DNA from 2 places in the Aurantimicrobium sp. INA4 genome. Region 2 is predicted to be linked to the other one. Evidence: predicted binding sites of a transcription regulator. Region 2 holds the regulator's gene; the other holds the start of a gene.
The links. The regulator LexA, encoded in region 2, represses DNA repair genes until DNA is damaged. The targets are predictions, from matches to a motif close to TCGAACANNTGTTCGA.
Positions count from the first base shown of each region.

Region 1: a site for LexA is predicted at 6,561-6,576, ahead of recA (recombinase RecA). Genes of this name have one in related genera too.

Region 1 covers NZ_AP027040.1:1,005,086-1,020,020, reverse strand. Annotated here, with positions in the region: gene AINA4_RS05045 (carbohydrate ABC transporter permease) at 1-213, shown strand, start outside; gene AINA4_RS05040 (glycoside hydrolase family 13 protein) at 336-1,985, shown strand; gene AINA4_RS05035 (DNA translocase FtsK) at 2,103-4,820, shown strand; gene pgsA (CDP-diacylglycerol--glycerol-3-phosphate 3-phosphatidyltransferase) at 4,830-5,399, shown strand; gene AINA4_RS05025 (CinA family protein) at 5,402-5,860, shown strand; gene AINA4_RS05020 (helix-turn-helix transcriptional regulator) at 5,997-6,305, shown strand; gene AINA4_RS05015 (DUF3046 domain-containing protein) at 6,314-6,538, shown strand; gene recA (recombinase RecA) at 6,808-7,899, shown strand; gene AINA4_RS05005 (regulatory protein RecX) at 7,905-8,546, shown strand; gene AINA4_RS05000 (hypothetical protein) at 8,658-8,933, shown strand; gene miaB (tRNA (N6-isopentenyl adenosine(37)-C2)-methylthiotransferase MiaB) at 8,945-10,585, shown strand; gene miaA (tRNA (adenosine(37)-N6)-dimethylallyltransferase MiaA) at 10,596-11,516, shown strand; gene dapF (diaminopimelate epimerase) at 11,526-12,443, shown strand; gene AINA4_RS04980 (hypothetical protein) at 12,436-12,843, shown strand; gene AINA4_RS04975 (methyltransferase) at 12,840-13,460, opposite strand; gene AINA4_RS04970 (hypothetical protein) at 13,485-14,357, opposite strand; gene AINA4_RS04965 (hypothetical protein) at 14,418-14,615, opposite strand; gene hflX (GTPase HflX) at 14,677-14,935, shown strand, end outside.
Region 2 covers NZ_AP027040.1:596,134-611,068, reverse strand. Annotated here, with positions in the region: gene AINA4_RS03100 (MMPL family transporter) at 1-1,661, shown strand, start outside; gene AINA4_RS03095 (YhgE/Pip family protein) at 1,664-3,448, shown strand; gene AINA4_RS03090 (SseB family protein) at 3,471-4,283, opposite strand; gene priA (bifunctional 1-(5-phosphoribosyl)-5-((5-phosphoribosylamino)methylideneamino)imidazole-4-carboxamide isomerase/phosphoribosylanthranilate isomerase PriA) at 4,292-5,026, opposite strand; gene hisH (imidazole glycerol phosphate synthase subunit HisH) at 5,048-5,680, opposite strand; gene hisB (imidazoleglycerol-phosphate dehydratase HisB) at 5,677-6,285, opposite strand; gene AINA4_RS03070 (histidinol-phosphate transaminase) at 6,305-7,399, opposite strand; gene AINA4_RS03065 (hypothetical protein) at 7,489-7,941, opposite strand; gene lexA (transcriptional repressor LexA) at 8,208-8,882, shown strand; gene AINA4_RS03055 (methylenetetrahydrofolate reductase) at 8,947-9,897, opposite strand; gene clpX (ATP-dependent Clp protease ATP-binding subunit ClpX) at 10,007-11,299, opposite strand; gene AINA4_RS03045 (ATP-dependent Clp protease proteolytic subunit) at 11,449-12,114, opposite strand; gene AINA4_RS03040 (ATP-dependent Clp protease proteolytic subunit) at 12,143-12,730, opposite strand; gene AINA4_RS03035 (zf-TFIIB domain-containing protein) at 12,915-13,205, opposite strand; gene AINA4_RS03030 (LysE/ArgO family amino acid transporter) at 13,275-13,919, shown strand; gene tig (trigger factor) at 13,974-14,935, opposite strand, start outside.

The sequences.
Region 1 (14,935 bases), 410 kb from region 2:
ACGTGGAATGAGTTCCTTCTTCCTCTGGTTATGCTGCCCTCTAACGACAGTCAAACGGTTGCACTCTCGATGGGTCTAGCTTCTGGCCAGTACACCAGCGACCCAACAACTCAAGCTGCGGCCGCGCTAGTGGGTATTCTCCCCACACTTTTGTTCTTCCTGATCTTCCAGCGCACGCTCCTCAAGGGTGTAACGATGGGATCGGTCAAGTAACAACTTTGGGTTGATGGGACGCCCTGTCCCATCAACCCACTTTTTTCCTGTCTATCGACGCGCGTCGATGTCGGAACCCTTTTCAGCAATATTTATGAATCAACAAACGAAAGAAGTAATCAATGTCAGATTCCGTTTTCCTCACTGGCGATGAAAACTGGTGGCGCCAGGCGGTTGTTTATCAGGTCTACCCACGCTCTTTCAAAGACTCTAATGGCGACGGCTTGGGAGATATCAAGGGCATAACCTCCAAAGTCGATTACATTGCTCAGCTAGGTGTTGATGCAATCTGGCTCAGTCCCTTCTATCCTTCTGCTCTCGCTGACGGAGGTTACGACGTAGCGGATTACCGGGACGTTGATCCAAAGTTGGGAACACTCGCAGACTTTGATGAAATGATCGCTACCTACCACGCTCGGGGGATCAGGGTATTCGTTGACATCGTTCCTAACCACTCTTCTGATCTGCACGCTTGGTTCCAAGAAGCTCTCGCATCCGAGCCTGGTTCTGCTGCGCGTGATCGTTACATCTTCCGTGACGGCAAGGGTGAAAACGGTGAGCTTCCGCCAAATAGTTGGCCTTCACACTTTGGGCCCACCGGCTGGACTCGCACAACTAACCCAGATGGAACCCCTGGACAGTGGTACCTCCATTTATTCGCTCCAGAGCAGCCAGACTGGAACTGGGATAACGAAGACGTTATCCAAGACTTCAAGAAAACTCTTCGTTTTTGGGCAGATCGCGGTGTCGATGGTTTCCGCATCGACGTAGCACATGCCATGAAAAAGGATATGTCAGAGCCTTATCCTGAGATCAAGAATTACGAGATGGAAAACATCCCGTTGGACGGCTCTCACCACCTCTTTGACCGCGATGATGTCATGGAAATCTACAAAGGGTGGCGTGAAATTTTCAACTCCTACAACCCACCCCGCGTCGCTGTTGCAGAAGCTTGGGTGCCTGCGGAGCGTCGAACACGCTATGCAAGTGCAGAAACGTTGGGGCAAGCCTTCAACTTTGACCTGCTCAGCGCACCCTGGTCGGCGAAAAAATTCAAAAAAACTATTGAATTCAACATCGCACTTTCTCAAGAATCAGGATCATCATCTACTTGGGTTCTTTCTAACCACGATGTGATTCGTCACGCCACTCGCTACGGACTTCCGAAGAAGACCAATTTTGAGAAGTGGGTCATGACAGACGGTATTAACCCCGAACTTGACCGAGAAAAAGGGCTTACTCGTGCCCGTGCAGCAACAATGTTACTGCTCGCGCTTCCTGGCAGCACCTATCTTTACCAAGGTGAAGAACTTGGTCTTTTTGAGGTTGCTGACCTCCCAGGGCAGGTTCTTCAGGATCCCATGTGGTTACGTGATGGTATGACCCGTAAGGGTCGCGATGGTTGTCGCGTGCCATTGCCTTGGGAAAAGACTGGTTCTTCCTTTGGTTTCGGTACCGGATCTGCTCACCTGCCTCAGCCAACCTGGTTTGCTGGCTACTCGGTTGAATTTGAAGAAAGCCAGGAAGATTCAACGCTCAAGCTCTACAGAGAAGCTCTCAAGCTTCGGAAAGAACTTCTCACCGATGAAACTCTTGAGTTTGTTCCAAGCAAGCGCAAGGTAGTTCACTTTGTGAGACCAAACGGATGGCACAACATAACAAACTTCGGGAAGAAGCCAGTGGCACTTCCCGCAGGCACGGTTCGACTCACCAGTGCTCCTCTCGTGGATGGCAAGCTTCCGGGTAATGCTTCCGCGTGGATTACGCAATAGGGGATCCCTCCCTCCGCTCGAATGGCCTGCAATCTCAACGATTGCAGGCCATTCGTTTATCTAAACACTCGCCTGTAATACTGCGGAAAGTCGGTGCCCTCGCGTAGTTTTGAAGGCATGGCTTCAGGCTCTCAATCGCGTGGTCGCACAAGTGGCGGTTCTCGTTCGCGTACCTCGAGTAGCAAGAAGTCTCAGCCTGCATCAACAAGTCGATCAACGTCCTCCAACGGAGGAAGCCAGTACACCGGTATCGCGTGGCTCTGGATGAGCATGGCTCATCTAGCTGGAGGTGCCGCTCGCATGCTGGGACCGGAAAAGTTTTCTAAAGAAGAACGTCGTGATGGCGTGCCATTCACGCTGGTAGTTCTAGCCGTCATTGGTGCAGTTACTCAGTGGTTTTTGCCGAATAATGAAATTGCTCAAACCATCAATGATTGGACTTTTGGAGGATTGTTTGGGCGAATCGCCTATGCGCTTCCTGTAGTGATGTTGTTAACGGCAATTTGGCTTTTCCGCCATCCAAGCTCGGTCAATGACAACAACCGTATCGGTGTTGGCCTCTTTTTGCTGCTGATGGCTTCTTCAGGTTTGGCGCAGATTTTCGGGGGCCAACCGGATCCTTCTGAAGGCGTAGCGGCCCTTGCAGATGCAGGTGGGGTACTGGGCTGGGTGATCGCTGCTCCGGTTGCCCTCATCATTACGCCTGTAGGTGCTGTTGTCGTCATGATTGCGCTGATCGCGCTATCACTGTTGATCATTACCAAGACTCCACCAAACCGCATCGGAGCACGGTTACGTGAGCTGTACTCATATCTGTTTGGCTCAAATGCGGAGCAAGAAAGCAAAGACACAGGCTCGATTGAGATTCTCGAACTAGATCCAGTGGAAGCGTCATCTCTGCCCTGGTGGCGCAGAAATGCAAGCAAACGTGAGACTGAAGCAGCTTTTGATACCCCTGTCATTACTGATCCTGCGGCCAATGCTGTTGATTTAGCTGCAACTCGTGAAATGTCTGACGTGGACATCATTGAAGAACTCGCCAACGCAGAACAAGCTGTACGCGCATTCCAAACGGGTGAGGTCGCGACTGATCATGATTTTGTGGTTTCTCAAGACGATGTTTCGACCGCGCCGGTCGCCGTGGTTGCTTCGACAGCTGAAGAAGCTGGTGTTGATGAATCTGTGGTCCCACGAGTTACGGCTCCCAAAGCGCCACCTGTGGTGTACCGCCTACCTCCGGCTAACTCATTAGCTGCAGGTGCCCCAGCAAAGACACGTTCTGCAGCGAATGATGAGGCGGTCAGGGCAATCACAGAAGTACTCAAGCAATTCGCAGTAGACGCCACTGTCACTGGATTTAGTCGTGGGCCAACAGTGACACGGTATGAGATTGAACTTGGGCCTGGTGTAAAGGTCGAACGAGTCACAGCGCTGTCGAAGAATCTCTCCTATGCAGTTGCTTCTAATGAGGTTCGAATCCTCTCGCCGATTCCCGGCAAGAGTGCCATTGGTATAGAAATCCCAAATACCGACAGAGAAATTGTCACCCTGGGGGATGTTCTGCGCTCTAATGCATCATCTTCGAGTGAGCACCCTATGACAATCGGAGTGGGGAAAGATGTTGAGGGTGGCTTTGTCGTTGCGAACCTAGCCAAAATGCCCCATCTTCTTGTCGCAGGTTCTACAGGTTCTGGTAAATCAAGCTTCGTCAACTCCATGATCACCAGCATCTTGATGCGGTCAACTCCCGCTGAGGTACGCATGGTTCTTGTCGATCCTAAGCGGGTTGAGTTAGCACCCTATGCAGGTGTTCCACACCTGATTACCCCCATCATTACGAATCCCAAAAAAGCTGCAGAAGCTCTTCAATGGGTCGTAAAAGAGATGGATATGCGTTATGACGACCTGGCAAGTTTTGGGTTCCGTCACATCGATGATTTCAACCGTGCCGTGATCAAAAATGACATTGTTTTGCCTCCTGGTAGTGAGAGAGAACTGCGTCCTTATCCTTATCTCCTCGTCGTTGTTGATGAGCTCGCTGACCTGATGATGGTTGCGCCACGAGATGTCGAGGATTCTGTAGTTCGAATTACTCAACTCGCACGAGCTTCGGGAATTCACTTAGTTTTGGCAACTCAGCGACCCTCGGTCGATGTAGTAACCGGTTTGATCAAAGCTAATGTTCCCTCGCGTCTAGCGTTTGCGGTAACGAGCGTTACAGACTCACGCGTTATTCTCGACCAGCCGGGTGCTGACAAGCTCATTGGCCAAGGAGATGCTCTCTTTCTCCCTATGGGGGCTAACAAGCCCATTCGAGTTCAAGGTGCCTGGGTTTCTGAAGAAGAAATTCACAAGGTAGTCACCCACGTCACTAGGCAAGCACGACCTGAATACCGTCAGGATGTTGCCGCTGCAGCAGAGCGCAAAGAAATCGATGCAGACATCGGAGATGACCTCGACGTACTGCTTCAAGCTGTTGAGCTTGTCGTTTCCACGCAGTTTGGTTCGACATCAATGTTGCAACGCAAACTTCGCGTTGGTTTCGCTAAAGCTGGCCGTTTGATGGATCTGATGGAAAGCCGGGGCATCGTTGGACCTTCTGAAGGGTCCAAGGCTCGAGATGTTCTGGTATCTCAGGAACAGCTTGCAGGTGTACTAGCCACTCTCCGCGGCGAAGATGCTCCCGCTGCAGCAGCTCCCGCGGGAAACGTCAATGTGATGGCTTCAGAAGACCCTTACGGGCATGATCCTGTCGCAGCCATGACGACAGGCCATGAGGAAGTTGATGGGGATGACGGCAATGAAGATGCCTGGCAACTCACTGGCCGGGACTAGCCTGAAGCTATGAAGCACGTACCGAACATCATCACCATTGTTCGCATCTTTTTTGCGCCGGTATTTATCTGGATGCTCCTGACCGCAGGCGATGACGTGAACTCTCCTCTGAGGTGGTGGGGTGCCGGACTTTTTGTTTTCGGCATGGCAACAGATGGAATCGATGGCTACCTTGCTCGTAAATACAACGTGGTCAGTGATTTCGGGAAGCTTCTTGACCCCATTGCTGACAAAGTACTGACCGGCGGCGCACTGATAACACTGTCAATACTGGGTGAACTTCCCTGGTGGGTCACCGGCCTGATTCTGCTTCGCGAAATTGGCATCACGGTATATCGATTTGCCGTACTCAGCGATCATGTCATCCCTGCTTCTCGTGGCGGCAAAATCAAGACAATCACTCAGTTTGTTGCCATTACCTGCGCGTTGCTTCCCCTTCAAATATTTATGGGAACTGCTGCTGACGTATTGAACACAATCTTGATGTCTGCAGCCACCATCATCACCGTTTGGACAGGTATCGACTATCTTCTTGATGCCCGCAGGCAAACCAAGAAGCTTGCCTCAACAGGTAACTAGTGATGACCTCCGAGCTTATTCAGCGCCTCACTGAGCGAGGAATCACTGTTGCTGTTGCCGAATCTCTGACCGGTGGCCTACTTGCAGCTCATCTCACCGAAGTTCCCGGCGCATCTGCTGTCTTTCGTGGCGGCATTGTTGCCTACGCGACTGATCTTAAACATGAGCTATTAGGCATTGACAGTGCTCTTCTTGAGCAACGTGGTCCCGTTGATTCGAAAGTCGCCAAACTAATGGCTGTCGGTGTTGCCAACAAACTCTCGGCGGACATTGGGCTTGCAACTACCGGGGTTGCTGGACCAGATTCACAAGGCGGTGTCGAGGTAGGGACTATCTTTATTGCCTGTGTGGGGCAGGGGAGTGAAACAGTAGAAGAACACCATTTTGAGGGCACGAGAAATGAAATCCGCGCACTCACTGTTCAAGCTGCACTCGCGCTTCTTGCAAGGCACGTCAATTAGTTGTCATTCTCGGGAATAAATCTCGCGTAACCTAAGTTGATACAAGAAGACTCACATCTTGTTTTCAGGTTTGTGTGACTAACATAGTGATGTAGATGAAGAGGAACCGAATGGTTCACCAGCGTAGGGAGGCACCATGATTCTTGTTCGACAGGAAATCGGCGATGTTCTGCGCGACTACCGCTTGCAGAAAGGTCGCACACTGCGACAGGTTGCGAGCAAGGCTAGCGTTGCACTCGGGTATCTGAGTGAGGTCGAACGCGGGCAAAAGGAAGCGAGTTCTGAGATTCTTGCCGCTGTGGCAGATGCTCTGGACACTCCAATTTCACAAATTATGCGTGAAGTGGGCGATCGTTTAGCAGTCATTGAAGGTATTGAGCCTATGCGCGCAATCCCCGACACTGTTCCTGACGAGTTCGTCAACGATTTCGTAGCTACTCGCTAGTAGTTTTTGTGCGCCTCAGCGAATTTTGGCGCGCCGTCTCAGACGAGTTCGGTGAGGCATACGGACATGTCTTAGTCAATGACTTGGTCTTGTCTGAACTAGGTTCACTAACTTCTGCCGAGGCTCTGCGGAAGGGTATTCCTGCACGATCTGTCTGGCTAGCCCTGGTCAAAGCAGCTGACGTTCCCGAGTCACGATGGTATGGCGTCGGCTTACCCGAGCCTAAGAAGTAATTTCCAACACGCCGTCATTTGTTCGAATATGTATTCGAAAACGGCTAGTCTCCTACACATGCACTTGTTTGCACGTGTTATCCCCGAAGCAGCACCTCAGGCAGTCAATGTCCGTGGCTACTTCTACGGTGAAATACGTCCGAATAGGAGCATCCGCCTTGTCGTAAGCGCCCCGCAGCGCCCGCCCCGCCTTCACCGGCCGGTCGGTAGCGGAGGAGTAGCACGGCAGCCGATAGGCGAATCACCCTCGATATGTAAAGGAGACGGCCATGGCATCCGCCGCTGACCGCGAAAAAGCACTAGAAACAGCACTAGCCCAAATTGACCGCCAGTTCGGTAAAGGTTCCGTCATGCGCCTGGGAAGCGATGAACGCGCTCCCGTCGAGGTGATCCCGACAGGATCAATCGCACTTGATGTTGCTCTCGGTATCGGGGGACTTCCTCGTGGCCGTATTGTCGAGATCTACGGTCCAGAGTCATCCGGTAAAACCACACTGACACTGCACGCAATTGCTAATGTGCAAAAGCAGGGCGGCATCGCCGCCTTTATCGATGCTGAACACGCACTCGACCCTGAATACGCCAAGAAGCTTGGTGTTGATATCGATGCTCTTCTTGTTTCTCAGCCTGATACTGGTGAACAAGCATTAGAGATTGCAGACATGCTTGTTCGCTCAGGATCTATTGATCTCATCGTCATTGACTCTGTCGCGGCTTTGGTGCCTCGTGCAGAAATTGAAGGCGAAATGGGAGACTCCCACGTGGGTCTGCAGGCACGTTTGATGTCTCAGGCGCTGCGTAAGCTCACCGGCGGATTGAACTCCACCAACACCACCATGATCTTCATCAACCAGCTGCGTGAAAAGATTGGTGTGTTCTTCGGAAGCCCAGAAACAACTGCGGGTGGTAAAGCTTTGAAGTTCTATGCTTCCGTGCGTCTGGATATTCGCCGCATTGAAACGCTCAAGGACGGTACCGATGCTGTCGGTAACCGCACACGCGTCAAGGTCGTCAAGAACAAGATGGCACCACCGTTCAAACAGGCAGAATTCGACATTCTCTACGGAACTGGTATCTCCCGTGAAGGAAGCCTCCTGGACTTTGGCGTCGATCACGGAATCGTCAAGAAGTCTGGTGCCTGGTACACCTACGAAGCAGACCAGCTTGGTCAGGGTAAAGAAAACTCACGTAACTTCCTGATTGAAAACCCTGTCGTGGCGCTAGAAATCGAACAAAAGATTCTCGCAAAGCTTGGTGTTGGCGCGGCAGCTGCGGAAGCTGCTGCAGTTGAAGCAGCCGCAACTGCAACCGAGGTCGAACCAGACTTCGAGGCAGTTGAAGAGGTCCGTAAGGGAGCCTGAGTTTCGTGACAAACGTCACATTCTTACCCTGGGTTGATCCAGAACAGAATCAACCCGTTGCCTCACCTGTGAATGCAGGTGAGGCAACGGGGCACTCACATGATGTCCCTGAGGGAGTGTCTCATTTAAGTGCTGTGTTGTTCACAGAGGTTGAGCAAACAGAAGAAGTTTCTGTAGCAGGGTTTGATCTTGATGCACTGGAGCAGAGTTTGCTCAGAAAACTCAACACACAGGATATGTCTGTGTTTGAAGTTCAACAGTGGCTTGGAAGTAAAGATGCACCCGAAGCGGATGCGGCTGAATTGGTAGCAAAATGCGAGCGTTTGAACTATCTCAATGATGAACGTTTAGCGTATGAGCTTGTTTCTCGACTGAGCGAGCGAAAAGGCAAAAGCAAAAGTGTCATTGCCAGGGAACTGCGCCAACGAGGAATCTCAACTGCATTGATTAGCGCTGCCGTGGAATCTATCGACGACGATGACGAATTACACAAAGCAACTGAACTGGCTTGTCAAAGAGTTCGACAATTTTCACGGCTCGACGATGTCACAGCCGAACGCCGCTTGGTTGGTTTTCTCAGCAGAAGAGGATATTCAACGGACATAGTTCGTGCGGCGTGTAAAGAAGCTTTGAGTTCTAGGTCCTAAGCTTTCTAGAGTGCTCAATGACATTCTCAATAGTCCCTATGCGGTCGTTGCCGCTTTACTTGTCATCATCGTGTACATCACGTGGGGCTATCGCCGCAGGAAGTAGGAACCATGTTTGACCCCACTCCAGAAGAACAAGTTGAAACTCCTGCTAAACCTCTTTCCCCCAAACAACAAGCTGCACGTTTGAAGGCCAAAAAGCGAAATGTTGTTGCTGTGATTATCTGTGGTGTGTTGTGTGTTGTTCTCGGGGTTGTTTCAGCAGTTCTTCCTTCAGATGTTGCTACCCCATGGATGTTTGCCAGCTATGCAGCTGGATATGTTGGAGTTCTCTGGGGACTAGCTGCACTGTGGGCCCATTACATGGGACCAAACTCGGCAAAGTAAACTGGACTTCTATGTCCAGTCCGAGTGAAGCTCCCACATTCATCCCCGCTTCTGAAGCGGCTGTTGATGAATCTGGTCGTCGGCGTACCTATGAGGTACGAACATTTGGATGCCAGATGAACGTTCACGATAGTGAACGTCTTGCCGGAGCTATGGAAGCAGCTGGGTACATCAAGTTTGATCTGGCTGCCGAAGCAGAAGCTGATCCTGACCTCAAACGCAGCGCCAGCTCGCCACAACCTGATGTCGTTGTGATCAACACATGTGCAGTGCGTGAAAACGCGGATAACAAACTTTATGGAAACCTTGGGCACTTGGCCCGCGTTAAAGAGAAGCACAAGGGTTTACAGATCGCTGTGGGTGGATGCCTTGCCCAAAAAGATCAAGCTCTCGTTCTCAAAAAAGCTCCTTGGGTCGATGTCGTCTTTGGAACCCACAACATGGGGTCCCTTCCGGGCTTGTTGGAGCGCTCTCGCCATAACAACAAAGCCCAATTAGAGATTCTGGAATCTCTCGAAACTTTCCCCTCAACGCTTCCTACCAAGCGTGACTCAACCTATTCGGGGTGGGTATCCATTTCAGTGGGGTGCAACAATACATGCACCTTCTGTATCGTGCCCAGCTTGCGCGGTAAAGAACGCGACCGTCGTCCTGGGGAAGTCCTCAACGAGGTCAAGGCGTTAGTTGACCAGGGGGCCATTGAGGTTACTTTGCTTGGCCAGAACGTCAACACCTATGGTGTTGAATTTGGTGACAAGGGGGCTTTTGCCAAGCTTCTCCGTGCCTGCGGAGAGATTGACGGCTTAGAACGAGTACGTTTCACAAGCCCTCACCCTGCAGCCTTTACTGATGATGTGATAGCTGCCATGGCAGAAACTCATAACGTCATGCCTCAGCTTCACATGCCTTTGCAATCCGGGTCTGATGCCATATTGAAGGCTATGCGTCGCAGCTATCGCAGTGACAAGTACTTGGGCATCTTGCAACGTGTTCGTGACGCGATGCCTCATGCGGCAATCAGCACCGACATCATTGTTGGTTTTCCTGGTGAAACCGAAGAAGATTTTGAGGAAACTCTTCGCGTAGTTCGCGAGGCACGGTTCGCTACCGCGTTCACTTTCCAATACTCCAAGCGCCCGGGAACACCTGCCGCAGAGATGGACAACCAAGTTCCTAAAGCTGTTGTTCAGGAGAGATATGAACGACTTGTTGAACTTCAAAATGACATTGCATGGCAAGAAAATAAGAAGCAAATTGGTCGCGAAGTACACGTCCTCGTAGCAAACGGTGAAGGTCGTAAAGACGCTGCTACAGAGCGTATGAGTGGTCGTGCTGAAGATTCACGCCTGGTGCACTTTCAGGTGACCCCAGGTAGTGAAATCCCACGCCCTGGTGACGTTGTCACTGTCACAATTACCGAAGCAGCACCTTTCCACCTTCTCGCAGATGATCCTTTAGGAGCACCGGTAAAGGTGCGTCGCACGATTGCAGGGGATGCATGGGATCGTGAGCAAGCGGAAAGCTGTGGTGTTCCTTCAACCGGCGGTGCCAAAAACTTGGGTTCGACTTCTATCCCGGTTGTTGGATTAGGTATGCCCACGCTTCGAGTCTCAACAACACCTATCTACGATCTAGAAGACGGGCAGCGTTAGGGTGACGGATATCACCCAAATCATTGCGATTGTGGGCGCAACCGGAACCGGAAAAACAGAACTCTCCTTAGATGTGGCTCAAGCTCTCGCCGCGCAAGGGGTCGCTGCTGAGATTGTCAATGCTGACGCGATGCAGCTTTATGCAGGCATGGATATTGGTACAGCCAAATTGCCTCCACTGCAGCGCAGAGGGATCCCTCATCACATGTTTGACGTGTTAGACGTCACGACAGAGGCGGCAGTTGCCGATTATCAAGTACAAGCCCGTCAAATTATTGAAGAGATCCACTCTCGCGGCAACATTGCCATTCTCGTTGGGGGATCGGGCCTATATGTCAGCAGTGTTCTATTCGATTTCGAATTTCCCGGACATGATGATCAGGTTCGTGAAGACCTTGAACGTGAATTTGAACGAGACGGAATAAAGCCACTTTATGCTCGCTTGAAAGAGCTGGCGCCCGAAGCAGCAGAGCGCATAAATTCTCAGAATGCACGTCGAGTAATTAGGGCATTGGAAGTCCTTGAAGTCACCGGCAATACCGCATCCTTGGGGACGCTTCCTGAAGAAACTCGATATTGGAAGCCCACAGTCATCATTGGTTTAGAAGAAGACCGCGAAGTTCTCGTGAAAAGACTTGATGCTCGTGTTGAAAGTATGTGGGAAGAAGGGCTACTCGATGAGGTTGAGAGTTTGATTCCTTTGGGCATCGAGCAGGGGATTACAGCTCGTCGTGCCATTGGGTATGCCCAAGCTTTAGCTCAGCTAGCTGGTGAAATGACACAGGAAAAAGCAATCGCTGAAACACAGAGCATCACACGCAGATATGCCCGCAGACAAGTCAGTTGGTTTAAGCGGTATTCAGATCTTGTCTGGTTGCCCGCAGGTAATCCCCAGAACGTTGTCGAAGTTCTTCACAGAATTCACACTTAAACTGAACTCATGGCTATTTCGCTGCACTTCACCAAGGGTCACGGCACAGGTAACGACTTTGTGCTCTACACAGACCCTGAGGGTGAACTTCCGCTGACTCCTAGTCAGATAGCTGCACTGTGTGACCGGCATTTTGGAATTGGTGCAGACGGTGTCATCCGTGCTGTAAAGAGTAGCAAGCTCAATCGCAAGCATGAGCCTGGACAGATTGTTTCTGATCCTGCTGGCGCAGCAGCGCTGGAAGAAGATTCGGCAGCTGAGTGGTTCATGGATTACTACAACTCTGATGGTTCACTGAGTGAGATGTGCGGAAACGGCATACGTGTTTATGCCAAATACCTGCTAGAAACTGGATTGGCAGTGATCAATCCCGGTGAGACTCTCGCTATTGGGACACGAGCAGGGGTCCGTGATCTCACTGCCCAGGGGGCAAGCTTCCAAGTAGATATGGGGCGCTGGAGTTTTGCCGGTGGTGAACCAGTTGTCAAGGTTGATGGTGTGCCTGTAGCGCGTCCTGGTCTGGGAATAAATGTGGGGAACCCTCACGTCATTGCGGCTTTCGCGGATGATGCTGAGCTCGATGCAGCAGATCTTTCGCATGCTCCACGTTTAGAACCAGCATTACCTGAGGGCGCAAATGTGGAACTGGTTGTTCCTCGCGACCCGCTGGTCAAAGATGGTGTTGGCCATATCCGCATGCGAGTTCACGAACGCGGTTCGGGGGAGACTCTCTCGTGTGGAACTGGTGTTGTGGCTGCAGCTTTGGCAACCCGCCACTGGGCTGGTGAAGGAGCTCCCCATAACTGGAAAGTGGATGTTCCCGGAGGAACGCTTGCCGTGCGCATGTTCCCCACCGAAGAAGGCGAACACGTCGCATTGTCTGGTCCTGCCGAACTTGTCTACACGGGAGTTGTTGAACTTGCTTAAATCCATCCTCTTAGGAGCCACCGCCATTGTTACCGCAGTTACCTTGACGGGCTGTAATCAAATTCCGAGCTTTGATGCAAACGATAAAGCCGCGAACACAGCAGCCTGCGAGTCTGTGAGCACAACGTGGGAAACCCTCAACGCAGCTTTTAGCAGTGGAGATATTCTCGGTTTGCCTGCAGCGATTGTGAGTGTTCCCAGTCAACTCGATCAGGTGCTTTCTGGAGCAACAGATCAGCAACTCAAAGAATCACTCAACGGTTTGAAATCACAGGTTCAATCCATTGTGGATGGCAACCAACCTGACGTGAGTGCCTTGGTTGCCTCCGGTGTTGGAATTTCAGCTAGGTGTGCAATTTTGGGGGCAACGGTTGATCTCCAGCTGCCCCAAATCCCTTAGGAGACGCGCGTCACGTTGATGATGCGGAAACCCTTTCGGGTGTCTTCACGAGTAACAGAATGTGTTGAAGCAAATTCGCTGCTGAGCCATTTCTCAAAAGAGTCAGCTCCGAGGTGTTTTGCCACAACCAGATAAGCCTGACCGCCGATGTTCAGGCGAGGAAGCCAGGTGTGCATGATGGCGTGTAGTTCAGCTTTACCAACCCGAATAGGGGGATTCGACCACATCAGATCAAAACAGAGTTGGGGATCTATCTGATCTGGCACTGAGGCGGTGATGTTATCGAGGTTCAAACGTTCTGCATTGCGTCTTGTAAGCTCCAGTGCACGCTGATTGACATCAACGGCATAGATATGTGCCGCAGGAGCTTCTAGGGCCAGCGTGAGGGCAAGTGGGCCCCATCCACATCCAATATCGAGAAAATTACCGGTTTGAGGTGGAGTTGGAACGCTGTAGAGCAGCTGTTCAGTCCCGGCATCAATATGATCGGGGCTAAAAATGCCACCAGCAGTCTCAACGGTGTAATCACCGTGGGCGAGACGAACTTTGATTTCTGCCGTGGTGAAATGACCGCCGGGCTGTGCCGAAAAGTAGTGCTCTGTCTTCTTTTCGGTCATACAAACAGGCTACTGCAGTGAAAACTAGCCGACAGTCACGTTCCAGGACCCATTGGCCTGGATTGTGACGACCGATGGTCCAGCAGAAATAGGCCCACGCTGGTCAACCATTGTTGTGGAATTCACCAAAGTGAGAGCTGATGCGGAAGGGCCAAAGTATTGAGTGACCACAATGCCTTGGTTAGGTGTGAAGGTTTGTGCGTGAAGAGTTGCTGCGCCACCGCCGTAGAGGTAAACAGTGTCATCGTGAGTGTCGGTTGCAGTGGTCAGAGGGCCCTGGGGTGCACTTGAGATTGGGGAGATCAGAACAGACCAGGTGACATTCTGATTGGTTGTAATTTTCAACGCCCCAGGTGTTTGTCCAGCAGTCGCTACCAAACCAAACGCTGTGGTACCAGTGTAAGAATCCGCACTTACAACGAGAGTGTCAATGACGGTGGTGTTGTCGGTGGCAAGAACTTCAACGGTGAAGGAATCGTTGCTGAGGTTGGTGGTGTCTATCTTGACCAGACCAGCAGTGATGTTGTTTCCGAAGTCGACAACTTTTGTTCCGGTTTGGTTGAGGCGGCTAACAGGAGCGAAAGTTCCATAGGTTTTATCTGCCCAGGTGGATACCGGAGTCACTGTGGGGCTAGGAGTTGGACTTGAGGTTTTTGTTGGTGTCGGGGTAGGTGTTGGTGTTGGGGTCACCGTGGGGGTGGGAGTCTTTGTGGGTGTTGCAGTGGGGTGAGGAGTTGGTGTCACCGTGGGAATACCTGTGTTGGTGGGCTCTGGCTTGGGTGCAGAGTTAGAAACTGCAACGAAAACGACCAATGCAACCACAATGACCGCAGCTAGTGCGCTGACAATAATCCAGGGAAGCTTGGATGAAGTTGGTTTAGGCGTTGGTGCAGACACAAGTACTCCTCATAGAAAAAGCCCACGTGATGACGTAGACCGTACTTCCAGTGTACTTGCTTACACCTTTTCGGGTAAGAGTTCTGGGCCAGCACAACCCTTGGTGGGGCAACCATCGTCGGGAGCTCCCGGGTACATCATGCAGCCACCTAGAACGATTTCACCTTTGGCGACCTGCTCAAAAGCGTCAGGGGCTGGAAAGCCATAGACAATAGGCACAAGTGCGGCCCCACAGTTCGGGCAAGTTTCTGTGCTCATGCTCACATCCTAACCACAGCTCTGGGGTAAATCCCCAGCATTGAGCGCTATCTTGGAGGTAATGAGTAGTGAATCTTCCGATGAGGTCGTAGACCGCGTGCTTGCTCGCGCCGGTGCGAAAGATCAAGCACGTGTTTCTGTCTTTTCCTCTGGTCGAGCGCAGGCATTGAGCGATGATGCTTCCGTAACTCATGATGATTCTTTTGACGGTGAACAACAGGATTTAGCAGACCGTATTTCGCTACGCCGTGTTCAAGGCCTCTCCACTGAACTCGAAGATGTCACTGAGGTTGAATACCGTCAGGTTCGACTTGAAAACG
Region 2 (14,935 bases):
TCACACGTTTCCCTGTTGTGACAATTCTGGCCGTAGTTGCCGTGATTACCGTGGTCGCACTCCCTGCCCTGAATCTTCGCCTAGCTTTGCCAGATGCGGGATCAAATGCCCCCACTGACCGCTCTCGTATTACCTACGACCTTGTTGCCGAAAACTTTGGGGAAGGATACAACGGACCCCTACTCGTCACCGGAACCATCGTTACCAGCACTGACCCACTGGGATTAATGGATGATCTCAAGACAGAACTGGAAAAGATTCCTGGTGTTGCTGCTGTTCCTCTGGCAACCCCCAACATGACCGCCGACACCGGCATCATTCAAGTCATCCCCGAGGGCGCCCCTGCCTCTGAAGAGACGAAAGCGCTCGTTCAGGCCATTCGAGACAAGCAGGACTACTTCCAGGACAAATATGGTGTTGACCTGGCTGTGACAGGCTTTACCGCCAGTGGTATTGACGTGTCTGAACGTCTCGGTAATGCCCTGTTGCCTTTCGGAATCGTGGTGGTAGGCCTGTCGCTGATTTTGCTCACCATGGTGTTCCGCTCCATCTGGGTACCCATCAAAGCTGCGGTTGGTTATTTGTTCAGTGTTGCTGCGGCTTTTGGCGTCGTCACTCTTGTTATGCAGGAAGGATTCGGATCTGAACTGATTCACGTTGACCGGCCTGGTCCAGTTCTGAGCTTCATGCCAATTATTGTGATGGGTATTTTGTTCGGCTTAGCCATGGACTACGAAGTGTTCTTGGTCGCTCGCATGCGCGAGGACTATGTCCACTCTGGTAAAGCTCGAAAGTCGATTGTGACTGGATTTGTCGGGTCAGCGAAGGTTGTCACTGCAGCTGCCGTCATTATGTTTGCAGTTTTTGCTGCCTTTGTGCCTGAGGGCGACGTGAACATGAAGAGTATCTCGCTTGCGCTGGCAGTCGGAATTTTCGTCGACGCATTTATTGTGCGCATGACATTTGTCCCTGCAGTGTTGCAATTACTCGGTGATAAAGCCTGGTACATGCCCAAGTGGCTTGATCGAATACTTCCCCACTTTGATGTGGAGGGTGAAGGCGTGCAGCATGAACTCGAGCTAGCTGACTGGCCAAAAGAAAAGAACCTTGCGATTGCTGCAGAGGATATTAGCCTCACCAATGCAGAAGGTACCCGCTCCTACTTCCGTAATCTCACATTTACTCTTCCTGCAGGAACAACTTTGTTTGTGACCGGAAGTGACAAGATTGCCACCTCGGCACTTCTATTGGCACTCAGTGGTCGTTTAGATATCGAAACCGGAAAGCTCAAAGTTGCCAACATGGTCCTGCCAGTTCGTTCTGGAGCAGTGCGTTCGCGCGTGGCACTGATTGATGTATCCACTCACGCCAACCGCAACACCGTTGAAGCCATCGAAGATGCCTCTTCGGAAAAACCACAGATCATCATCCTGGACAACATCGACTTCCTCACCTCTGAAAGCGAACGTTACGCGGTGGCAGATGCTCTCGCTGCCGCTCGCGAAACTGCATCACAGTCGGGCCAGCCCCTCACACTCTTGGTTGGAACCACCGATGACATGCCCGTTGAAACTTGGGGTAGCTTCCTCAGTGCTCGCGTAGATGCTCGGGTACTTGATCTCGACAATGCGTCGTCCTCACGCAAGAAAGTGCAGGCATAATCATGGCTTCGTTATTCACCAGACTCAGCGGTCAAACCGAAAGCAAGCCCAAACTTCTCGTCGTCATCGGGTTGATCTTTGTTCCCTTGATTGTTGTAGGTGGGTTGATGTGGGGACTGTGGAACCCCACAGAACGACTCGACCGCGTCAAAGCAGCCATCGTCAACAACGATGAGCCCGTCACCGTCAACGGCCAGATCACACCATTGGGACGCCTCTTGACTGCGGGCTTGGTTGAAGGAGATGGCTCCGACACCAACTATGACTGGGTCATCACCAATGAATCAGGCGCTAAGAAAGGCCTTGAGAACGGAACCTATGTTGCTGCGGTAACCATCCCCGAGAACTTCTCCAAGGTTGCCACCTCGGCGATGGGCAATGCTACAGATGCCTCTCAGGCACTGATTGAGGTGACAACCAGCAACAAGAGCCGACTCGTAGATGACGCAATCACTACAGCAATTACCTCAACGGCTGTGAACCTCATGAACCAGCAACTCACCTCACTCTATTTGGAGCGTGTATTACTTGGTTTTAGTGACTTGAGCACTGGCTTATCTGAAGCAGCAAATGGTTCAGATGAACTGACCAAGGGAATTTATGCCCTCGCAGATGGTGCAAATCAGTTAGCAACCGGAGCCTCCACTTTCTCATCAGGAATGTGGGCACTGAACGCTCAGACCTCTCAGCTTCCTTCACAAACGCAACAGCTTGCCAACGGAGCAGCAACAACAGATGGCTATGCGCAGCAGTTGTCTGGAGCACTAGGTCAAACCGCCGGGGGTCTGGCTACACTTTCAGGGAACACCTGTCTTGCTGTTACCAGTAACAATCAGCAATATTGTGGCGGACTAGACACGATTAGTGGAACTCTGTCACAACAGCTAGTTCCTCTAGCTGCGGGCGTTGCTCAAGGAACTTCGGGCCTCGCAACGGGAACCTCGGCACTAGCTGGTGGTATGCCTGCGCTTTCAACAGGAATTCGCGACCTTGCTGCAGGTAGCTCAGGTATCGCTACCGGAGTGAGCGGCATCGCTTCTGGTGCGAGTGCGCTGGGCGATGGTTCTCAGAAGCTTGGAGACGGGCTCGACGAAGCTGTAGCCAATATCCCCACCTACACCGAGGATCAAGTCAGCACTCTGGCTGATCTTGTTACTGCCCCGGTAGAAATCAAGAACGGTGGCGGGCTCACCTTCGGCGCTAACAGCACTCCCCTGTATGTGGTGTTATCACTGTGGCTGGGCGCACTTGCCATCTTCATTGTGCTTAGGGCTATTCCGCTGCGTGTTCTTGAATCAACCCGATCCTCACTCTCACTGGCAACCCGTGCCTACGGAATCCCTGCCGTGGCAGCGATTTCGCAAGCGGTTGCGGTAGCAACCGTGATTGCTTTCGCGCAAGGCTACGACGTTGCGGAATGGGTCTCGATCACACTGGTATCAGCGCTCATCAGCCTGGCATTCACAGCAACCAACCAAGCTCTAGTTGCCGTATTGGGCGGTTTTGGCCGCCTGGTCTCACTTGCGGTTGGAATTCTTATCCTCGTCACCGGCGTAATCTCAACGGTGCCACAGATACTCGATAGCATCCTGGGCTATACACCAGCTACAGGAGCGGTAACTGCGTTGCAGGCCATCATCAGTGATGGGCAGGTGTCTGGATTCGCAGGTGCCATCACTGCAATGGTGTTGTGGACACTCGGAGCAATTGCGGTAACGGCTGTTTCTATCTCGCGGAAGCGCCACGTTTCCATCACCACACTCACTAGAGAAACCCAGCCCGTATAGGGCTGGGTTTCCAGAATTGGAATTAGACAGCAGGAATGAGTTGCAATCTCATTGAGTCAACACGCTCTGAGAATATTTCCTCTTGCGCCCACTTGTTAGACAACGAGCGAATTACTCGCTCCACCTCGTTTTGTTCCAGACTCGGGGGCAGAACAATCTGAACCACGAGTTCTTCATCTCGGCCTCGAGCATCGGGATCACCTGATGCTAATCGAATTGCCTTCACAAAGGGCTCGTCAGATATGGACTTGTCGAAAACACTTTGAAGCATGGGATCTATGTGGTTAGGAATCCAGGGATTACCCTGCGCAATGGCTTCAACGACCGGACGGCGCAGAACGATTTCCGTTGAACTCTGTGGATCGACAACCATCCATTGAGCTCCATCCGAAACTGCAGCTAGAGCAGCACGCCTGGCTTCAACAGGTACTGGGCGAGCAGCCTTATTCCAGGTTTGCATTGCTACAACAGAGGTAAAGACTGGCAACACTTTTTGTCCGCTGGGTCCCGCAACTGTCACGATGGCTAACTCTTGAGTTTTATCAACAACAAGGCCCGCAGCGTTGACGCCCACGTCTCCTGCTTCAGCAAGAAGTGGAACAAGGAAACGAGAGATGCGAAGAGCATCCACAACGTTCATATGACGCCCTGCTCGTTCGTCTGAATCTAAAGGCAACGAGTGGAAAGCATCCAGAGCAAGTTTGAGATGCTCTGGGGTTGTTCCATCATCTGCGGCGAAGGGATTCTCTTCGAACTCGCGCCCTTCCCATGGCTGTCCCGCAGAATCCGCGTGGTCAGAGGATCCAAACATGTGACCGTCGTGTGAGTGTGCCATGGAGTGTCCTAATTGTACGCGACCGAAATGGCCTGTTTGAGAGTGAACTTGTGAGCATAAAGCGCTTTACCTACAATCGCACCTTCAACGCCCAGTGGAACCAGTGAACGCAGAGCAACAAGATCATCAAGGCTGGCAATTCCACCAGAGGCCACAACGGGCTTACCCGTTTTCTGCGTGATGGCAGTGAGCAACTCGAGGTTGGGGCCGTTGAGCATGCCATCGCGTGTGACATCGGTAACAACGTAGCGAGCACATCCGGCGTCTTCTAAGCGGGCAAGAACATCCCAGAGGTTTCCACCTTCTTGAGTCCAGCCACGGGCTGCTAGCGTCTCACCGCGAACATCCAAACCCACTGCGATCTGGTCACCATAGCGCGCAATTGCTGAAGCGGCCCAATCTGGGTTTTCCAGTGCTGCAGTTCCGAGGTTGACACGGGTCGCTCCACTTTCAAGAGCAGATTCCAAAGATGCATCATCGCGAATGCCACCAGAGAGTTCAATCTTCACTCCGGGGACTTCGACGATCACGCGACGGAGCAAGGCACGGTTTTCACCGCGTCCAAACGCTGCGTCGAGATCAACGAGGTGAATCCATTCAGCTCCCTGCTGAGCCCAATCGGAGGCAGCATCAACGGGGTCACCAAAGTCAGTTTCGGTTCCCAGTGCACCCTGAGTGAGTCTGACAGCTTTGCCTTCGGCAACATCAACAGCAGGCAGAAGTTCAAGAATTGGCGCGGTCATGAGATGTTCCTTATGTCAGTGTTAGAGAGTTTCGAGCCAGTTGCGCAAGAGCTGAATACCTGCTTCGCCGGACTTTTCTGGATGGAATTGGGTTGCAACGAGTGGACCATTTTCAACCGCAGCAATAAAGCGTTGGCCATGCTCAGCCCAGGTGACCGATGGTTTTGGGAAAGGCGGAATGACGTCCAGGTTCCATTCCGTGACACCGTAGGAGTGCACAAAGTAGAAGCGCTCGTTCTCAATGCCCTTAAAGAGTTTCGAGTTTTCGCCCACCTCAACCGTGTTCCACCCCATGTGGGGAAGAATCGGCGCATCAAGCTTGTGGACTGTCTCATCCCATTCACCGAGGCCAGGCGTATCTACGCCACCTTCAAGACCATTGGCAAACATAATCTGCATGCCTACACAGATCCCCATCACTGGACGGCCACCGGCAAGACGACGTTCAATGATTTCACCGCCGTCAACTGCGTTGAGTGCTTCCATCACTGCCGCAAAGGCGCCCACACCAGGAACAAGCAGGCCATCAGCTTCAGCGCACTTTGTTTTGTCCCGCGTGAGTTCGACCTTTGCGCCTGCAAGCTCTACCGCTTTGATTGCGGAGTGAATGTTACCCGTGCCGTAGTCGAAAACAACGACGGATTTTGGGGTCACAGAGCACCCTTCGTGCTGGGTATTCCCTGCACGAGTGGGTCAAGCGCTTTGGCCTGGCGGAATGCTCGAGCAAACGCCTTAAACTCTGCCTCAGCAATGTGGTGAGGGTCACGACCGTTCAATACGGTGATGTGGGTGGTTAGTCCAGCGTTGAAAGTTATTGCTTCAAAGACGTGACGAACCATGGATCCGGTGAAGTGACCACCAATGAGGTGGAATTCAAAACCTGCAGGCTCACCAGAGTGCACCAGGAATGGGCGTCCAGAGATGTCCACAACCGCCTGAACGAGGGCTTCATCCAGAGAAACGAGTGCGTCACCAAAGCGAGAAATACCGGCTTTATCCCCCAGCGCTTCACGAATCGCCAGACCCAGAGAAATACCGATGTCTTCAACGGTGTGGTGAACATCAATGTGAGTGTCTCCCGAAGCCTTGACGGTGAGATCCGAGAGAGAGTGCTTAGCAAACGCGGTGAGCATGTGATCGAAGAATGGAACAGTGGTCTCGATGTTGCTCACACCAGTTCCATCAAGATTGATGGTGAGTTCAATGCTTGACTCGCTCGTGGTGCGAGAAATGCTCGCAATGCGTGGTGCCTGTGTCATAGCTCCAGTTTAGTGGAGCTTAAAGAGCGCCATTAATCGAGCCATCAATGGCTGCTAGTGCGTCCAAGAATTCGGTGGTTTCTGCTTCCGTACCAGCCGTTACACGTAAGTGATGGGGCATACCGATGTCACGGATGATGATTCCTTGAGCTAGGAGTTTCTCAAACACATCCTGAGGATCACGAACCCCACCAAAGAGAACGAAGTTCGCACTTGAGGGATATGGCGTGTATCCGAGGGCAGTGAGATCAGTGACGAGGCGGTCTCGTTGAGAACGAATGTCATCGACCATCGCCAGCATTGCTGGAGTGTGCGCCAGTGCGCCTTCCGCAGCTGCCTGCGTCAGTGCAGAGAGGTGGTAGGGCAAACGAACCAAGCGAAGAGCATCGGTCACTGCAGGATCAGCAGCTAGATACCCCAAGCGAGCACCAGCAAAGGCAAAAGCTTTACTCATGGTGCGAGAGATGACCAGGCGTGGACGACCAGACAACAATGTCAACGCACTGGGCTCACCTTCAGGCGCAAACTCGGCATAAGCCTCATCAACGAAAACAATGCCATCGGTCGCGTCATAGGCCGCAGCAATAGTTTCTAGCGAGACTGGGGTTCCTGTGGGGTTGTTGGGGGTGCAGAAGAACACGATGTCAGGCTTGTGTTCCTTGATGGCTGCAACCGCCGTTGAAGGGGAAATCTCAAAGTCAGCATCACGCTGAGCAGGAATCCACTGCGTGCCTGTCCCAGAGGCAATGATGGAGTGCATGGAGTAGGTAGGAGGAAATGCCAGCAACGAACGGCCAGGGCCGCCAAATGCCTGGAGTAGCTGCTGAATGACCTCATTCGATCCGTTTGCCGCCCAGATGTTCTCAGCTGTCAGCCCGTGACCCAAATAGGTGGCTAGTGCCTTGCGCAGTTCGGTGAATTCACGATCTGGGTATCGGTTGATTCGCCCCAGAGCTATATGAATTCGCCCCATGATGTCTTCAACAACCTGCGGTGGTACTGGGTGTGTGTTTTCGTTGACGTTGAGCTCCACGCGCACGTGCTCTTGAGGAGCGCCATAAGGCTTGAGGCCCCGAAGGTCGTCGCGAATGGGGAGGTCGTCAAGAGAAGTCACCTCTTCAGTTTAAGCCGTGAAAGAAAGGAAGAACGCCGACCCCCTTCTAGGAGCCGGCGTTCGAAAAGAAGAATGCAGGAATATGTGACTTAGTAACCTGCGGGTAGAGCGATCTTTTGTCCTGCCTGAACTGGACCTTCTAGGTTGTTCAGCGAGACAATCTCTGCCACAACGTCACGTGGGTCAGCGTTGGGTGCGATTTCAGCAGCCAGGTGCCACAGGGTCTCACCAGAGGACAAGGTCACGTATGTGAAATCTTGTGATGCTCCTTCAGCAGTCGCCACAGCACCACCGCTGTTGAGTGCAGCGACAAGGGCGCCGATCACAAGAGGAAGCGCGACGAGTGCTGTGAGAACCCGACGACCACGCTTAGTGATGCGAAGACGAGTAGTGGGGGTAGCTGCAGGAAGAAAGTTTACGTAAGTCACATTGTTAGTGTGACCGGAGCCACGGACACTGCCAGCTTCGCTGCATGGCTCGTCAATGTAGTCAGGTTCGACGGGGCGGTGAATTGGTGCGGTGAATGCGAGTACTGCGCTCATGAGATTCTCCTTTTCCTGTTTTATCTCGAATCGGGCTCTCGGCCGGGAGAACCCGATTCGAAGATATATTTCGAAGATATATTCGTATTTCCTCAATGTCAAGTAGATATTGAAGGTTTTTTGGACATTACTTGCGGAATTTTCGAATATGTGTTTGTTTTCTTCGCATATTTCGAATACTCTTTCGGTAATGGAGATAGTTCATCACCAGCCACGGACATTCCGGTTTGTGGATTGGAACACTCCCAGACAGATCGGAAAAAGCCATGACTGAGACAGCAGCTGGCACAAGCAAACGTCGCAAAGGGCTGAGCGCAAAGCAGCAACTTATCCTCGACGTCATCACCGCGTACATTGACCAAAACAGCTACCCCCCTTCCATGCAAGAAATCGGGGATGCAGTTGGTCTGTCCTCATTGGCGAGTGTGACCTATCAGCTCCAACAGCTAGAACTCGGTGGTTACATTCGCCGTGACCCCAAACTTCCTCGCGCCCTTGAGGTTCTCGGCCAGGGATCAACTCCTCGTCAAGTCGCTCCCGTGGCAGACAACATCATCCCCCTAGGTGAAGCGGTTCAGGTTCCACTTGTAGGCCAAATTGCCGCAGGTGGTCCCATCACTGCTGAGCAGAACACTGAAGACACGATGGCGCTGCCTCGGCAGCTTGTTGGCGACGGTGAACTCTTCATGCTCAAGGTCAAAGGTGAGTCGATGATTGACGCAGCAATCTGCGATGGTGACTTCGTCGTCGTGCGTCGTCAACAGACAGCAGAAAACGGTGACATTGTTGCTGCTCTTCTTGATGATGAAGCAACGGTCAAAGTTTTCCGGCAACGTGATGGCCACACCTGGTTGCTTCCTCGCAACAGCAACTACGAACCAATCCTGGGAGACCACGCCACCATCATGGGCAAGGTCGTCACGGTTCTTCGTTCGGTCTAAACCTCCACAAACTAAAGGCCCGCATGCTGAATACAGCGTGCGGGCCTTTTATTTATCTCAAACTTTAGGCTTCAAGCCTACGCAGAACATCTAATACCGGTCCGCTTTGGTTGAAGGCATACAAGTGAATACCGGGCGCTCCCCCAGCCATGAGCTCACGAGCTAAGTTAACTGCGTGCTCAACACCAATCTCACGCTGACCTTCAACTGTGGGCTCAATTTCAAGAGCAATCTCCAAATCACTGGGCATATCTTCCCCAGAGATCTCGATCATGCGACGCAAACGTCCGGGGCTAATCACCGGCATGATGCCCGGAATGATGGGCATTCTCAGACCTGCCTCCTTCGCCTTCTGGGCGAAGGAAAGGTAGTCATCTGCGTGGAAGAACAACTGGGTGATTGCCAGGTTTGCTCCCGCAGCTTCTTTGGCCAGCAAAACATCAATGTCTTGGGTCTTCGAGCGTGACTGAGGATGCCCATTTGGGAATGCAGCAACACCAATACGAACAAACTCACGCTTTTGGCTCAGACGTGTTGCACCGGCATGCCATCTGGGTTCTTCCACGAACACGAATGGTTCACGTTCTGCTTGAACACGGTGAATGAGCTGGGTAAGTTCCGCTGCGCTACCTAAGTCTCCGAGGAAGTCCTCGCCTTCCTGCGTTCCCTGTGGTGGGTCTCCACGCAAGGCGAGGAAAGAACGGACACCAGAGTCAAGAAATGTCCGCACGAGCTCATTTGCGCCCTGATAGGACTCAGCAACACAGGTGAGATGCGCCATCGGCTCAACATCAGTGTTTTCCAGAATGAATTTCACGCACTCCAAGGTGGCATCACGAGAGGAACCACCTGCTCCATATGTAACGGAGATGAAATCTGGACCGGATGCAGCAAGTTCCAAGATGGTTGCGTGCAGTGCATCTCGGAGTTCAGGGTTGCGTGGTGGGTAAACCTCAAAGGAAAAGGGCACGCCAATACTCAGTTCAAGAGAACTAGACGGTGATGCGTTGCTCATATTTCCCTCGGGACACTTTCGCGAAATAGACAACACCTAGTTGTCCGCGAAGCGTGGGCCGGGCTCGGCAGTCGCTTACACCTAAATAAATTAGGTTAGAAGAATGTTATCAGGCTGTGCGTTCTTCTGGCTCAATCACAGCTGAGCTCAAGCGGGGAACAACGGTCGGGGCAGCATTTTCGGTGACGCACTCTGCCGTGATGATGACCTTATGAATCTGGTCTGTTGATGGAACTTCGAACATGATGGGCCCGAGGACGTTCTCCAAGATGGCCCGCAAACCACGTGCACCGGTCTGGCGCAGGACGGCCAAGTCAGCGATGGCATCCAGTGCTGCAGGTTCAAATTCCAACTCAACATCATCCAGAGCAAACATGCGCTGGTATTGCTTGACCAGAGCGTTCTTGGGTTCCGTCAGAATGTCGATGAGGGCACTGCGATCTAGTGGCGACACTGTCGCAATAACGGGAAGACGGCCAATGAATTCAGGGATTAGACCGAACTTGTGGAGGTCTTCCGGCAGTACCTCTGCAAAGAAGTCACGTGCTTCATCCTTGCTCTGCAGTGGAGCACCAAAACCGATACCGGTCTTTCCTGCACGAGACTGAATGATGTCTTCCAGCCCCGCGAATGCACCGGCAACGATGAAGAGCACGTTGGTGGTGTCGAGTTGAATGAATTCCTGGTTGGGGTGCTTACGACCACCCTGTGGCGGAACGGAGGCAACAGTGCCTTCCAAAATCTTCAGCAGGGCCTGCTGAACACCTTCACCAGATACGTCACGTGTAATCGAGGGGTTCTCTGCCTTGCGTGAGATCTTGTCGATTTCATCGATGTAAATGATGCCCTGCTCTGCACGCTTCACATCAAAGTCGGCAGCCTGCAGGAGCTTGAGCAAAATGTTCTCGACGTCTTCACCGACATAGCCGGCTTCCGTCAGCGATGTTGCGTCAGCAACAGCGAACGGAACATTCAGACGGCGAGCAAGAGTTTGTGCAAGATAGGTCTTTCCACATCCGGTGGGACCGATCAGGAGGATGTTGCTCTTGGCAATCTCAACTTCGTTTGCTTTTTCTTCTGCTGTCTTAACACCCTCACCAGCGCGCACGCGCTTGTAGTGGTTGTAAACCGCAACGGAGAGGGCTTTCTTGGCTGGTTCTTGACCAATGACGTATTCCTCAAGGAATGCAAAAATTTCACGAGGCTTGGGCAGATCGAAGTCTGCAATAACGCCCTCTTCGTTGGCTTCTGCCAGACGTTCTTCAATAATCTCGTTGCACAGTTCAACGCACTCATCGCAGATGTAAACGCCAGGGCCCGCAATGAGCTGGGCTACCTGCTTCTGGCTTTTTCCACAGAAGGAACACTTGAGCAGGTCAGCGCTTTCGCCGATACGTGCCATGGTCAACTCCTTCTCATCTGGAAATACGAGACATTCGAGCCTAACCCGAACCACAGACGTTGCTGTTCACCTGCGAATGCGTGGCGTCGGCGTGCCGAAAAAGCGAAAACCCCCGACCGAAGCCGGGGTTTTCGTGAAATGTACTGAACTTAGGCGCCGATAGCAGCGTTCTTACGCGAGGTAAGAACCTGGTCAATCAGTCCATACTCGAGTGCTTCTGCAGCCGAGAGGATCTTGTCGCGGTCGATGTCCTTGTTGACTTGTTCAACAGAACGGTTCGAGTGCTTGGACAGAGTCTCTTCCAGCCATTCACGCATACGCATGATTTCCTTGGCCTGGATTTCGATATCTGATGCCTGACCACGACCTGCATCACCGGTTGCAGGCTGGTGAATGAGAACACGTGCGTTAGGCAGAGCAAGACGCTTACCGGGAGCACCTGCTGCCAACAGCACAGCCGCAGCTGATGCTGCTTGGCCGAGGCACACTGTCTGGACCTGGGGGCGGATGTACTGCATGGTGTCGTAGATTGCCGTCATCGCGGTGAAAGATCCACCGGGAGAGTTGATGTACATCACGATGTCACGGTCTGGGTCCTGACTTTCAAGTACCAGAAGTTGAGCCATCACGTCATCTGCCGAAGCATCGTCAACCTGGACACCCAGGAAGATAATGCGGTCTTCAAAAAGTTTCGCGTAGGGGTCTTGACGCTTGTAGCCGTATGCGGTGCGCTCTTCAAAGGTAGGAAGAACATAGCGGCTGGAAGGAGCTTCCTTTCCATTGAATGCGGTTCCGCCAAAGTTTGGGATAGTCATGTGTAGTCCTCGAATCTGTCTCTGGCGCTTACGCAGTCTTGGTTCCGCCACCACCGGTGACATCGCTTGCTGAGGCACGAACATGGTCAACAAAGCCATACTCGAGAGCTTCCTGAGCGGTGAACCAACGGTCACGGTCACCATCTGCGTTGATCTGCTCAACAGTCTTACCCGTCTGAGCTGCGGTGATCTCGGCCAAGCTCTGCTTCATGGAGTTGATCAGCTGTGCTTGGGTCTGGATGTCAGAAGCAGTACCACCGAAGCCACCGTGTGGCTGGTGCAGTAGAACACGAGCGTTAGGAGTGATGTAACGCTTGCCCTTGGTGCCCGAGGTCAGTAGCAGCTGTCCCATCGAGGCAGCCATACCAATACCCACGGTCACGATGTCATTGGGAACAAACTGCATGGTGTCGTAGATTGCCATACCTGCAGTGATCGAACCACCGGGAGAGTTGATGTAAAGGTAGATGTCTTTCTCTGCATCCTCAGCGGCCAGCAGAAGCATCTTGGCGCAAATCTCATTCGCGTTATCGTCACGCACATCCGAACCCAACCAAATGATGCGGTCCTTTAACAGACGCTCAAAGACGTTGTTCGGCATTACCAAGTCGGCCATGTCAACTCCATTTCAACAACCGCAAGAGATTTCGCTTGCGATGTTTTTCAATCTACTGGAGCAAACACTCTCAACACGGCAGTGTTCGCCTCAGGCGGAGTGCCGTTCGCCCCAGGCGCACGAATTAAAAAATGTCGGGCCTCCCGAGACGAAGGAGGCCCGACTACCCAATGAGGAGTGGGGTCTAATCAAAAATTTCTGTCAGCCAGTTGTGCGGCTTTTTCTTGTAGCCATTTTGCGGATACGAATTGTACTGAGGTGGAGCGTTGTATTGAGGTGGTGCAGCAGCTGCAGCGGGGGCAGGAGCCGAAACTGAGCGTTCAAGAATCTTGTCTAGCTCACCACGGTCGAGCCAAACACCTCTGCATTCAGGGCAGTAGTCGATCTCAACTCCTGAGCGATCGGACATAACCAGTGTTGCTCCGTCAGTTGGACACTTCATTGCACACTCCAAGAGTTCGGTGGGATTGGTCATAGTCAATCTGTTCTGCCTGAGAAAAGACTTAGAGAATGTTTGAGGTGTGCTGAGAAGTACACTGAAATAATGACTCCCACTCTTGCTGCCGCATTAGCCGGCCTCGGGTTTGGACTCTCCCTCATCGTGGCTATTGGTGCACAAAACGCGTATGTTCTGCGTCAGGGTTTACGCAAAGAACACGTTTTTGCCATTGTCGCCATATGCGCACTCTCAGACGCACTCCTCATCGCCGTAGGTGTTGCCGGGCTGGGCGCCATTATTCAACAGCTGGAATGGCTGCTCCTACTCATTGAGCTTGTCGGTGGTGTTTTCTTGTGTACTTATGGCGTGATGGCGGCCAAGCGCGCCTGGAAGCCCGAAGTTCTCAACACAGACACCGGTGGAAAAAGAGTCAGCCTCAAAGTTGCTGTGGGAACAGCACTCGCACTGACCTACCTGAACCCCCACGTGTATCTCGACACAGTTCTTCTCATAGGCTCTGTTGCCGGCACCTACGAAGAAAACCGGTGGTGGTTTGCCACAGGAGCAATGCTTGGCAGCATTATCTGGTTTAGCACTCTGGGCTTTGGCGCACGCGTGCTTGATCCGGTATTCAAGAAGCCCACCTCATGGCGCGTACTCGATGCCATTATTGCTCTTGTGATGTTCGCCTTGGGAACGAGCCTGTTAGTGAGCTTTGTTCAGCACCTCATGGCGAGCTTCGGCGCTTAGCGAAAACGAAAACCCCCGCAGTTTCCTGCGGGGGTGATTAATTCGTTCGAAGAACTAGTCCTTCTTCGCTGCGGGCTTCTTCGCAGCAGGCTTCTTCGCAGGCTTCTCAGCTGCGTCAGTCTTCTCTGTCTTTGCGGGCTTGTCAGCCTTCTTGTCTTCAACGAGAGCAAATGCACTCATATCGACGGCTTTACCCTTGGTGTCAACAACCTTGGCCTTGCCCAAGATAATGCTGACTGCCTTATTACGGGCAACCTCAGCAACCATGGAAGGAATCTGGTTGTTGTCGGTGAGGATCTTGGCAAACTCTGAAGGATCCATCTGGTACTGCATGGCACCCTGAATGATGTACTGCGTGAGCTCATCCTGGCTCACCTGAACATCTTCAGCTTCGGCAATGGTGTCCAGAAGAATCTGGGTTGCGAAAAGCTTCTGAGTCTCTTCGATAACTTCAGCACGGTGCTTGTCATCTTCAAGACGACCCTCACCCTCGAGGTGACGGTGTACTTCGTCATCAATCAGTGCCTGAGGAACTTCAATCTTCGCTTCGGAGACGAGCTTGTCAACAAGCTTCTCGCGAGCTTCGCGAGCCTGAACGGCAACCTTGCGCTGCTCTGCCTGAGCCTTGAGGCTCTCGGTCAGTTCAGCAATGGTGTCGAATTCAGACGCAATCTGAGCAAAGTCGTCATCTGCCTTAGGAAGCTCGCGCTCCTTAACAGCGGTAACAGTCACAGCAATCTGTGCCTTCTCACCCTCGTGGTCCCCGCCGAGCAGTTTGGATTCGAAGGTGGTGGACTCACCAGCGGTGAGAGATTCAATAGCCTCGTCGATACCTTCGATGAGCTCGCCAGAACCAACCTCGTAGGAGATGGACTGTGCGGTGTCTACTTCCTGACCACCAATGGTGGCAACCAGGTCGAGCTGAGCGAAGTCACCCTTCTTAGCTGGACGGTCAACGGTGACGAGGGTGCCGAAACGGCTACGCAGGTCGTCAAGTTCCTTCTGAACGTCTTCCT